DNA from 4 places in the Staphylococcus sp. SA22 genome. Region 3 is predicted to be linked to each of the others. Evidence: predicted binding sites of a transcription regulator. Region 3 holds the regulator's gene; each other region holds the start of a gene.

The links. Region 3 encodes Rex, which represses fermentation and respiration genes when NADH is low (regulators of the CRP and FNR family bind a similar motif). Its sites were predicted from a motif close to TTGTGAAATATTTCACAA; they were not measured.
Region 1: the regulator Rex is predicted to act here: its motif matches at 1,148-1,165, upstream of pflB (formate C-acetyltransferase).
Region 2: the regulator Rex is predicted to act here: its motif matches at 1,440-1,457, upstream of ACXQH5_RS04145 (formate/nitrite transporter family protein).
Region 4: the regulator Rex is predicted to act here: its motif matches at 2,084-2,101, upstream of ACXQH5_RS05625 (nitrate reductase subunit alpha).

The regions. Positions count from the first base shown of each region.
Region 1 covers NZ_JBSZQY010000003.1:149,531-152,756, reverse strand. Annotated here, with positions in the region: gene ACXQH5_RS04575 (ABC transporter substrate-binding protein) at 1-656, opposite strand, end outside; gene pflB (formate C-acetyltransferase) at 1,244-3,226, shown strand, end outside.
Region 2 covers NZ_JBSZQY010000003.1:60,105-63,330, reverse strand. Annotated here, with positions in the region: gene ACXQH5_RS04150 (DUF4064 domain-containing protein) at 1-311, shown strand, start outside; gene ACXQH5_RS04145 (formate/nitrite transporter family protein) at 561-1,385, opposite strand; gene brnQ2 (branched-chain amino acid transport system II carrier protein BrnQ2) at 1,620-2,930, opposite strand.
Region 3 covers NZ_JBSZQY010000009.1:1,912-5,137, forward strand. Annotated here, with positions in the region: gene ACXQH5_RS08865 (ABC-F family ATP-binding cassette domain-containing protein) at 1-593, opposite strand, end outside; gene ACXQH5_RS08870 (redox-sensing transcriptional repressor Rex) at 846-1,481, shown strand; gene ACXQH5_RS08875 (YeeE/YedE family protein) at 1,786-2,865, shown strand; gene ACXQH5_RS08880 (sulfurtransferase TusA family protein) at 2,925-3,149, shown strand.
Region 4 covers NZ_JBSZQY010000004.1:129,790-133,015, reverse strand. Annotated here, with positions in the region: gene ACXQH5_RS05625 (nitrate reductase subunit alpha) at 1-1,994, opposite strand, end outside; gene cobA (uroporphyrinogen-III C-methyltransferase) at 2,302-3,226, opposite strand, start outside.

The DNA of each region.
Region 1 (3,226 bases), on a different contig from region 3:
TCTTGTTCGTAGCTTAGACCTGCGTAATATTTACCTTTAGCAACATTTTCAATGACTTTAGACGTCTTTGACAGTTGCATCGCGTGGTCTTGGAATTGATGCACATCACTTACTCGATGATGCATGCTATAAATAGCGCGCATATGTTGATAGCCTGTCGTTGTTGTAATTGGATTTGAGTACGCAATTTTACCTTTAAGTATAGGTTGTAATAAATCTTGATAACCTCGAATCTTAATATCTCCTTGCAAATCTGAATTAACTACTATAACTGTTGGCATTAATAGAAAACTAGTAACATATTTATTGTTCGAGCGATAATCCTCTAATTGCTGTGTTACAGATGTATCTTGATAGGGAACAAAATCTTCTGGATGATCAATTGTTTCTGATAACACACCACCCATAAAGACATCACCACGCTCCGAAAAATCTTCGTTATGCAAGTTTGAAAGTAGTACTTGAGTAGATCCGTGTTTAATTTCAATTTTGACATGCTCTTGTTTTTCAAATTCATTTAAAATTGGACGAATCAAGTTTGATTGATACGGAGAATAAACTGTTAATACATTTTTATCTGATTCAGAGTGACGCGTATTAGCGCATGCTGATAAAAAAATGAGAAATAATAGCAAGATATAAATTTTTGATTTCATGATATCCCATCAATTCTATGTATATTTTAATACAATAATTTTAGCAATAAATGACGCATAAGTAATGTTAAATATTTAGAAATGTTTATAGATGACTTGTTAAGACGTTGCAAATGTTGTGATAGCACATAATTTTTGTTTGTCAAGACGACTTACCGAGGCTGTAAAATCAAACTGTTATATTTTATTTGAAGCTGTTATATAAAAATTGGCAAGATATTGAACGGTTCAAAAGTAAATTTTTACGTCAATAAAAGTATTTAATCCTGTCTCTTCATATATAAAAGTAAATCTCTCTAAGTATTGATTTAACGCTTATTAACAATCATTTTTTATAAACAAATATATCCACCTAAATTAACTTTTAAAGCAATGAAAATAGTGAACATTATAACTGTTGTGTAACAGAATGCAATTAGCATATTACTGTTACACAAATTAGTACAGTTTCTATGTTTTGACATACATTTGATGAAAATTGTACATAATTTATGTGAAAAAAATCACAACAAACATGCTACAATGACTATGAAAACGTTAACATAGCATTTCAAATTCACAACATTATACAGATGGAGGCGTTTAGTATGTTAGAAACAAATAAAAATCATGCAACAGCTTGGCAAGGATTTAAAAATGGAAGATGGAACAGACACGTAGATGTAAGAGAGTTTATCCAATTAAACTACACTCTTTATGAAGGTAATGATTCATTTTTAGCAGGACCAACAGAAGCAACTTCTAAACTTTGGGAACAAGTAATGCAGTTATCGAAAGAAGAACGTGAACGTGGCGGCATGTGGGATATGGACACGAAAGTAGCTTCAACAATCACATCTCATGATGCTGGTTATTTAGACAAAGATTTAGAAACAATTGTAGGTGTACAAACTGAAAAGCCATTCAAACGTTCAATGCAACCATTCGGTGGTATTCGTATGGCGAAAGCAGCTTGTGAAGCTTACGGTTACGAATTAGACGAAGAAACTGAAAAAATCTTTACAGATTATCGTAAAACACATAACCAAGGTGTATTCGATGCATATTCTAGAGAAATGTTGAACTGCCGTAAAGCAGGTGTAATCACTGGTTTACCTGATGCATACGGACGTGGACGTATTATCGGTGACTATCGTCGTGTAGCTTTATATGGTGTAGATTTCTTAATGGAAGAAAAAATGCACGACTTCAACACGATGTCTACAGAAATGTCAGAAGATGTAATTCGTTTACGTGAAGAATTATCAGAACAATATCGTGCATTAAAAGAATTAAAAGAACTTGGACAAAAATATGGTTTCGATTTAAGCCGTCCAGCAGAAAACTTCAAAGAAGCAGTTCAATGGTTATACTTAGCATACCTTGCTGCAATTAAAGAACAAAACGGTGCAGCAATGAGTTTAGGTCGTACTTCAACATTCTTAGATATCTATGCTGAACGTGACCTTAAAGCAGGTGTTATTACTGAAAGCGAAGTTCAAGAAATTATTGACCACTTCATCATGAAATTACGTATTGTTAAATTTGCTCGTACACCTGATTACAATGAATTATTCTCTGGAGACCCAACTTGGGTAACTGAATCTATCGGTGGTGTAGGTATTGACGGACGTCCACTTGTTACGAAAAACTCATTCCGTTTCTTACACTCATTAGATAACTTAGGTCCAGCACCAGAACCAAACTTAACAGTATTATGGTCAGTACGTTTACCTGATAACTTCAAAACATACTGTGCAAAAATGAGTATTAAAACAAGTTCTATCCAATATGAAAATGATGACATTATGCGTGAAAGCTATGGCGATGACTATGGTATCGCATGTTGTGTATCAGCGATGACAATTGGTAAACAAATGCAATTCTTCGGTGCACGTGCGAACTTAGCTAAAACATTACTTTACGCCATCAATGGTGGTAAAGATGAAAAATCTGGTGCACAAGTTGGTCCAAACTTCGAAGGTATTAACAGCGAAGTATTAGAATATGACGAAGTATTCAAGAAATTTGATCAAATGATGGATTGGCTAGCAGGTGTTTACATTAACTCATTAAATGTTATTCACTACATGCACGATAAATACAGCTATGAACGTATTGAAATGGCATTACATGATACAGAAATTGTACGTACAATGGCAACAGGTATCGCTGGTTTATCAGTAGCAGCTGACTCATTATCTGCAATTAAATATGCACAAGTTAAACCAATTCGTAACGAAGAAGGTCTTGTAGTAGACTTTGAAATCGAAGGCGACTTCCCTAAATACGGTAACAATGACGACCGTGTAGATGATATCGCAGTTGATTTAGTAGAACGCTTTATGACTAAATTACGTAGTCATAAAACATATCGTGATTCAGAACATACAATGAGTGTATTAACAATTACTTCAAACGTTGTATACGGTAAGAAAACTGGTAACACACCAGACGGACGTAAAGCTGGCGAACCATTTGCACCAGGTGCAAACCCAATGCATGGCCGTGACCAAAAAGGTGCATTATCTTCATTAAGTTCTGTAGCTAAGATTCCTTACGATTGCTGTAAAGATGGTATTTCAAATACA
Region 2 (3,226 bases), on a different contig from region 3:
CAGCATCAGGTGTAATGACTACAGATGTGTCAACAACAGTTAATGGTGAGGTTGACCCAGTTGATGCAGAAACAGCAGCAGCAATTTTCACTGTATTATTCTTATTCCTATTTATATTTGGAATCATTTCAATTATTTTAGGTGCAATCGGTATGTTTAAAGCATCTAAAAACAAAAAAATGAGTGGTATATTGTTGATTATTGGAGCTGTAATAAGTGGTAACATAATTACATTTGCTTTATGGTTAGTCAGTGGTATTAAACTACTTACTAATAACAAGCCTAAAGATCAAATAAGCGACTTATCATAAACATCGTATATTGAAATTTCAAGATTTCTTAAGTAATTATATTTCTGTTAGGTTTTAACAAATTAACCGATTAAATAAAGTGCTCTCTTAGAAGTAGATTTTCAGTCAATAACTGCTTTTAAGAGAGTATTTTGTATTTGATAATAAGCATGCCATCGGACAAAAAGCATTGACGAACTTTAAAAAAATACGTTAGACAATGCACTTCTAAATATTAAAGGCATCGACTAACGCATTGTTTAAATAGAGTTAATTATTTTTATAAAATTGATGATGATCATTCAAGTAAGCATAGAATAAACCTATAATGAGACCGCCTCCGATATAGTTACCGATAAAAGCGGCAGCAATATTTGAAATAGCAGGAATGAAGTGCAATGTATCAACTTGATAAATTAAGCCGCCCATAAACAAGCAACTGTTGTAAACGACATGTTCATAACCCATAAAGGCGAATATGGTAACACCGAACATCATGACAAACATTTTTGCAAGTACATCGTCAATTTGCATGGCGATAACTAATGAAATATTAATAAAAAAGTTGGCGAATATCGCTTTCATTAATATACTTACAAACCCAGTAGACAACGTTTTATGTTCTATAACTGCTGATAATTGATTTAACATATCTGGCGTCATTACATTTGAAAAACGCATGAAACTAAATAAAATAGCAGCACCTAAAATATTTCCTGCAAAGCATAATAAAAATATTTTCAATACTCTAGTTGGTTTAATTACTTTATAATACAGGCCTACAGTAAAGTACATGAAGTTACTAGTTAGTAGTTCGGAGTTTGTAAATAAAATGAGTACTAACGCAAAACTGAATGTAATGGCGCTGGCCATATTCACAATGCCTGGCGGTAAATCTGGTTCGTGTGTTGCTTTAACTGATAATACGAAGACCGTAATAATCCCGATAATAAATCCTGCCATCATAGCGCGTAATAGATAACGTTTTAAATAAACGCTTTGTAATATATCTTTCGTTCTTATCGTTTCGACTACGTTATTTACCCAGTCGTCCCCATAAAATATTTTATCCCATTTAATATGTTTCTCCTTCACAATGACATCCTCACTTTTCATTTGTTAATCAGAGTATACTATGAATCGCCTTATTTGTGAATAATTTCACAAAATTAATTTTAAAAACTAATATTTTTGAATAACAGCTAGGATTTTTTAACAAATCATTTATTTTAAAATAATTAATCGCCAGTTAGTATCAATGAATAAATACAGATTTTCATACAAAAAACCTAGTAATGATGCGACGATCATTACTAGGAGATTATGCTTCTATTTAGTTGTCGCTTGTTTCGGACGGCGTATAACTACATCGATGATGAAACCTATGATTGCCAAAAGAATGAATGGTACAAGCCAAGCTAAATCGATATCTGCTAAAGGTAACATCATAAACCATTTCAAAATAACACCGTGTAATAAGTCGAAACTGTTTAGTATTTGTAAAATTGAAATAATCAATGTAATAACAGTTGCGAGTCGATAGGCCCAACTGAATCTGAATGTGCTAAACATGTTAGCAAATGATATCAGTACAAGTGCAATAGACACGGGATATATTAATGTCAACAATGGTACAGCAATTTTTAAAATCATTTCTAAACCAAGTGTTGTAAATAAAAATCCTATGATAGAGAAAACAAGTGCGAATATTTTATAAGAAAACTTAGGCACGTGTTTCTTAGTAAATGTTGCACAAGCGTTGACGAGTCCTATACATGTTGTTAGGCATGCAAGAATAACCGTCATTCCAAATACGAGGTTACCGAACGAACCAAATACGCGTAATGAGTTGTACGTCAATATATCTGTACCATCTTTAAAGTTTCCTGGAGCCGTTGATGCCCCAACGTATGCAAGTGCAAAGTAAATCATTCCAAGTAATATGGCTGCAATAAGACCTGAAAAGCAGACATATTTTAAAATTTTCATGCGATCTGTGAGCCCTTTAAACTTATAGCCATTGACAATGACTACCGAAAAAGCTAACGCAGCAACAAGATCCATTGTAAAATAGCCTTCCAAACTTCCTGAAATGAAAGGATGTGTTATATATTTATCCTTAGGTGCACTTAGTGCAGATTCAGGGTTGAAAATGACAGCAATACTTAATAGAGCGACCATCAATAGTAATAATGGTGTTAATAATTTACCTAAATTATCAACGATTTTCGATGGATTTAAACTAATCCAGTAAACGATGGCAAAAAAGATTGCTGCGAATATAATTAAAGTCCATTGGTTGTGCACAGGTAAAATGTGTCTTGTACCAATTTCGTACGCGACATTTGCAGCACGTGGAATACCGTAAAATGCTCCGATAGACATGTAAATGACGACAGCGAAAATAAACCCGAACCATGGATGTATACGATTGCCTACACTTTCAACACCTTCATCATAAAATGCGACAACGATAACAGTAATAAAGGGTAGTAAAATGCCAGTAAGGGCAAAGCCAAACATGCCAATCCACATATTTTGACCCGCTGTATGGCCGAGCATGGGCGGGAATATTAAATTTCCGGCTCCAAAAAATAGTGAAAATAACATGAGGCCCGAAATAATAACTTGTTTTTTCAATGTAATTTCCTTCCTAAAACTAGATATTCATAATAATTTAAAAAATCTGAAAAATAAAAACGTACTTACTTTATCTTTAAATGACAATACTATGATTCTATTATTTTATAAAAAAGATTGCAATAATAACGTCTTGCTATTATTGGATAATGACAATTAAAGTGTCGTTTTTATGAATTAAAATAGGTGAAAGTAAGTTGGAAATACGTTGGAGCGTTGTGATTTTTATGAGAAATTGTGTGAGTGAGGACTGCTATTTATAAAAGGTAAACTATGGATGAGTTTATGGTTGTTCC
Region 3 (3,226 bases):
TCTAAGTGGTTAGTAGGTTCATCTAAAAGTAATAAATCAGGTTCATTTAATAGCATTTGAGCTAAAGATAAACGTGTTTTTTGGCCACCGCTAAAATCATTGATAGGTTTATTGAAATCTTCTTCACTAAAATTTAACCCGTGAAGTACTGTTTTAATTTTACTTTCATATTGATATCCTTCTAATTGTTCAAATTGATTCGATAAAGATTCATAACGGGACATATGTGTTTTATATGTATCACTATCGTAATCATTTGCATGTTTTGATAACCAATCTGTTTCTTCTTTGATTAAGCTTTCCATTCGTTTAATATGTTCAAATGGTTTTGACATTTCTTCAAAAACTGTTGCATTAGAATTTAAAGTCATTTGTTGAGTTAAATAACCTAGTTTTAAGTTTTTAATTTTTGACACATTTCCAGAATCATAGTTTTCTACACCAGCTATAATTTTCATCAATGTTGATTTACCGGCGCCATTTCTTCCTACGATACCAATTCGTTCACCAGTTTTTACTTCAAAATCAACATCAGTAAATATATCTTCACCATCGAACGATTTTGATATATGATTGAGTTGTAAAAGTATCATTCGATCTTCACCTTTCGTCTTTCGCAAATTTTATTAACTTATGATAAAAGTCGTAATTATTACATTAATAACCATTTTACAGTATAAAACGCCGTCTTGAAACTAAGATATTTATTTTTAAAATTCAATAATGTATAATATTTAGGTATTCATTGTAATCAATTATTTGTTTTTTAATAATCTAACAATTACGCTCTAACTCGTTTGAATACATAGATATAATTCATTCAAACACGAAGGAGGAAATAGCGAATGAGTGACCAAGTTAAAATTCCTCGAGCAACTTTAAAACGTTTGCCGTTATATTATAGATTTGTCAGTTCATTAAAATCTAAAGGTATAGATCGTGTAAATTCAAAAGCGATTAGCGATGCGTTACAAATTGACTCGGCAACAATTCGTCGTGACTTTTCATATTTTGGCGAATTAGGTAAAAAAGGGTACGGATATAATATAGATAGTTTATTGGATTTCTTTAAATCTGAACTAAGCGAGAGTGACATGATCAAAATCGCAATTGTCGGAGTTGGGAACCTAGGGAAAGCTTTGCTCACATATAACTTTTCAATACATGATGATATGACGATTACAGAAGCGTTTGACGTAAAAGAAGATGTTATTGGCCAGAAAATAGGGAACGTTATTGTAAAAGATAACGATGAATTAATAACAACATTGAAGAAGGAAGAAATAGATGTTGTGATTCTAACTACACCAGAAAGAGTTGCACAGAAAGTTGCAGACGAACTCGTCCAAGCTGGTGTGAAAGGTATTTTAAACTTCACTCCTGGTAGAATTAATACGCCTTCAGATGTGCAAGTACATCAAATTGACTTAGGTATAGAATTACAGTCATTATTATTCTTTATGAAAAATTACAGTGAATAAATGTGATGTTAGCTTTGAATGATTAACCTTGTTATATCTTTAATTAATTATAGAACAGTCTGGGACTAAGTATGTCTCAGGCTTTTTCTGTTATGTTTGAAAATGAAAGGAAAAACTGTTGTGTTAATAAATATAGTATAGGTTAATAAATTAACACGTAGAGATATAATGATGAATCGTAATTAATCGCATTTCTTATGTGAATATAATATAAATATCAAAAATATTGTGTATAAGGTTGAAAACAAGAAAATCATCGCCTATAATACATACTAAACTTATCGGAAATTAGGGGGTTAGGACGATGTGGATGATTTTTAGTGGCTTAATTGTCGGGGGACTCTTAGGTTTTGTGATGCAAAGAACAAGATTTTGTTTAACAGGTGGCTTTCGAGATATGTATGTGCAAAAGAATAATAAGATGTTCTATGCATTATTAATCGCTATTACTATTCAAAGTATAGGATTATTGATTTTGACGGCAACAGGTATTTTACAAATTCCTGCACATAGTTTTCCAATATTGGGAACAATTATAGGTTCTTTTATTTTTGGAATTGGAATAGTATTGGCTGGAGGGTGTGCAACAGGTACTTGGTATCGCGCTGGTGAAGGGCTAATTGGTAGTTGGATTGCATTAGTATTATATGCTGTTACTGCAGCAATCACTAAAACAGGGATTTTAAAGCCAGTAATGGATAAAATTAATCAACCAACGAATGTAAATAGTGATATGTCTCAAACAACTGGCATTCCGTTTTGGGGATTAGTCGTTATATTAACTATAATCACCATTTTTCTAGTTGTAAGAACACTCAATAATAAGAAAGTTCGAGTTGCTGTTCCAAAACTAAAGCAACGTTATACAGGTATTAGATATTACCTTTTCGAAAAACGATACCATCCATTTATTGCAGCAATTGTAATTGGACTTATCGCACTCTTAGCTTGGCCAATGAGTGCATCAACTGGAAGAAATGACGGTTTAGGTATAACAACGCCATCAGCAAATTTAGTACACTTTTTGATTACAGGTGAAACTAAATTTATTGATTGGGGTGTCTTTTTAGTTCTAGGAATTTTCATTGGTTCATATATTGCAGCTAGAGGATCAAGAGAATTTAAATGGCGATTGCCAGACAAGATTACAATACGAAACAGTGCTATTGGTGGCATATGTATGGGATTTGGTGCGTCAGTTGCTGGTGGTTGTTCTATCGGTAACGGTTTGGTTGAAACAGCAACGATGACTTGGCAAGGATGGATTGCGCTAGCATCAATGATAGTTGGTGTATGGACAATGAGTCATTTTATCTTTGTTCGTCCAATGAAAAAAGTACAACAACAATCTGCAAAGGTTAAACAGCAAACGCAAATAGTATAGAAGATTATTATGCAAATGATGTTGATCAAATAAAAGTGATTGGAAAAGGAGAAATAATTATGATACACGAATTAGGTACAGTAGGAATGGTATGTCCATTTCCGTTAATTGAAGCGCAAAAGAAAATGGCAACATTGCAATCTGGAGATGAATTAAAAATTGATTTTGATTGCACGCAAGCGACGGAAGCTATTCCAAATTGGGCTGCAGAAAATGGATATCCTGTAACAAACTATGAACAAATTGATAATGCTTCATGGACAATTACAATTCAAAAAGTTTAACGTTATCTTTTTTAGATTCTATGGCTACTTCCGCTACTTTAAAAGCGAGTAAGTAGTCTTTTTTGGTTTTAGTTCAC
Region 4 (3,226 bases), on a different contig from region 3:
ATGCCTTCATCTTTAGCTTCTTCTGCAAACAACAAACTATTTTTATTAAATTGTGGATATGATGGTAACCAACCAAGTCTAGCTGCTAAAACATTATAATCAGCTGGATGTTGATGCTTTAACTCCTCTGTTTTAGCTAATGGAGATTTTAAACGATCTACATTTGACTCTTCATATTTCCATTGGTCTGTCGCAAAATAGAACCAACTTGTTCCGTTTTGCAAACGTGGTGGTCCTTGCCAGTCTTTCGCAAATGCGACAGTACTCCATCCTTCAATCGGGCGACATTTTTCTTGTCCCACATAGTGAGCCCAACCGCCACCATTCACACCTTGACAGCCACATAACATAACTAAGTTTAAGATTGAACGATAAATCGTATCTGAGTTAAACCAATGGTTAATACCCGCACCCATGATAATCATTGAACGCCCTTCAGTATCGATAGCGTTTTGCGCAAATTCTTTAGCTACTTGAATGACAACACTTTGTTTTACGCCTGAAATGGCTTCTTGCCAAGCAGGTGTATATTTTGATTCTGCATCGTCGTATCCTTTTGATTCTAATTTATGATCAAAACGACGCACGCCATATTGACTTGCCATTAAGTCAAAAATTGTAGCAATACGGACTTTGTCACCATTTGCTAAAGTGACTTGTCGAGTTGGAATTGGACGATTGAATATCCCATCTCCATCACTATCAAAGTATGGGAATTGAATCGTTTCTAATTCGTATCCACCTTCTGTCATTGATAATGTAGGATTAATTTTAGAACCATCTTCTGTTTCTAGTTTTAAGTTCCACTTCTTACCTTCTTCCCAACGTTGACCCATTGTGCCATTAGGTACTACTAAACTATCGCTGATTGCATCATGAATAACTGGCTTCCATTCGCCTTGCTCTGTTGTTTGACCTAAGTCACTCACTCTTAAAAATCGACCCGCTTTATATCCATTTTCATCTTCATCCAGCATGATAAGAAACGGCATATCTGTATATTGTTTGGCGTAATTTATAAAGCGTTCATTAGGTTGATTAACATAATGTTCTTGTAAAATAACATGCGTCATTGCTTGTGCAATTGCAGCATCTGAACCAGGGTTCGGTGCTAGCCAGTTATCAGCAAATTTCACATTTTCTGCGTAATCTGGTGCTACTGAAATGACTTTTGTACCTTTATAGCGGACTTCTGTCATAAAATGTGCATCCGGAGTACGTGTTAAAGGTACATTAGATCCCCACATAATAATGTATGATGCGTTATACCAGTCACTTGATTCAGGCACATCTGTTTGCTCTCCCCAAATTTGTGGAGAGGCAGGTGGTAAATCTGCATACCAGTCATAAAAACTAAGCATTTCACCACCAAGCAAATTGATGAATCGAGCACCTGCTGCATAACTAATCATTGACATCGCTGGAATAGGTGTAAATCCTGCGATTCGATCTGGACCATATTTTTTTATTGTATACAGTAATTGTGCTGCGATTATCTCTGTCACGTCTTTCCAATTTGAACGCACGTGCCCTCCCATACCTCGGGCTTGCTTATATTGTTTGGCTTTGTCTTCATTTTCAACAATAGACGCCCATGCAGCAACGCGATTACCATTGTTTTCTTCTAATGCTTCAGTCCATAAATCCCAGAGTTTTCCACGAATATATGGATATTTGATTCGAAGAGGACTGTATTCATACCAAGAGAATGACGCACCTCGTGGACAGCCTCTCGGTTCATATTCAGGCATATCCGGACCACAACTTGGATAGTCAGTTTGTTGATTTTCCCAGGTAATAACCCCATTTTTCACAAATACTTTCCAAGAACATGAGCCTGTACAGTTAACACCATGTGTTGTTCTTACTTCTTTATCATGGCTCCAACGTTCTCTGTACATTTTTTCCCATTCTCTACTTTTACTTTCTAGGATCGACCAATTCCCATTAAATTTTTCTGTTGGTTTAAAGAAATTCAATCCAAATTTTCCCATATTTATATCCTCCTACGTATAAAAATACGATGTGTAGATGTCGTGTTTTTAAATACTTTAAAATGCCCAAGACTATTGCTTTAATTAGATTGTACATTTTTTCACAAACATAAAATATTAGGGAATCACCTAATTACTTAAGGAATTTCCCTATCAATAACGGGATTTCATTGAAATAATACACAATCATGTATGGTCATGCTTATTGCCAATCTAAATCGTTCAAATTTGGCACAACGACAAATAAGGCTTCAACACGAATATATTCTCTCGGTTGAAACCTTACTTATTCATTTATTTTTATAAATTAGTGACATAACACTGTATTAGCATCTGCACGATCGGTTGAAATATATGTTACATTTTCTTGCTGCTTAATAAATGCATCATAGTAATCATATTGCGACGAATGATATGTGCCATTCGATGTATCATTTGGGTTTAGCAAACAGCCATAACCTTCGTCATATAAATGTTCACAGAGCATAAGGGCGTCATGTTTAGAACCACTTACTACATAAAATTGCTTCGTAGGATCATATGATTTAGGAGTGTTTTCAGTATAGCCAACAACTTCCCCAATAATACATATACCTGGTTTCGCCTCAATTGAATAGTGTTGCAATTTTGAAATAATATTACTTAAACGCCCCTTAACAACAAACTCGTTAAAACACGATGCTTGAAAGACAATCGCTATCGGGTAATCAATATCTGTGTATTGTTGTATCTGTGTGATAATTTTCCCTAAACGTTTTACCCCCATATAAATTGCTAACGTGCCACCATTCACTAAGGAATTGACATCCACTTCATTTTCTTCTGAATCTTTAAAGTGACCTGTAGAAAATGTCACACTTTTAGCAACTGTACGCATTGTCAAACCTGTCTGCATAGTAGCAACTGCTGCGCTCGCTGATGTCACCCCTGGTACAATTTCAAACGCAATATGATGTTCATTTAGTGTGTCGACTTCTTCTTGCACACGACCAAATATCGCTGGATCGCCACCTTTAAGTCTAACAACCTTGTTATAACGACGCGCTGCTTCCACGATACAGTCATTTATTTTTTCTTGCTGAATATGTTTTGCATACGGCTTTTTACCAACATCGATAATTTCAGTAGTCAAATTCGCATATTGTAAAATCAACGGATTCACTAATCGATCATATAGAATGACATCCGCTTCACATATTAAACGCTCAGCTTTTTTAGTCAAATAATTCGGA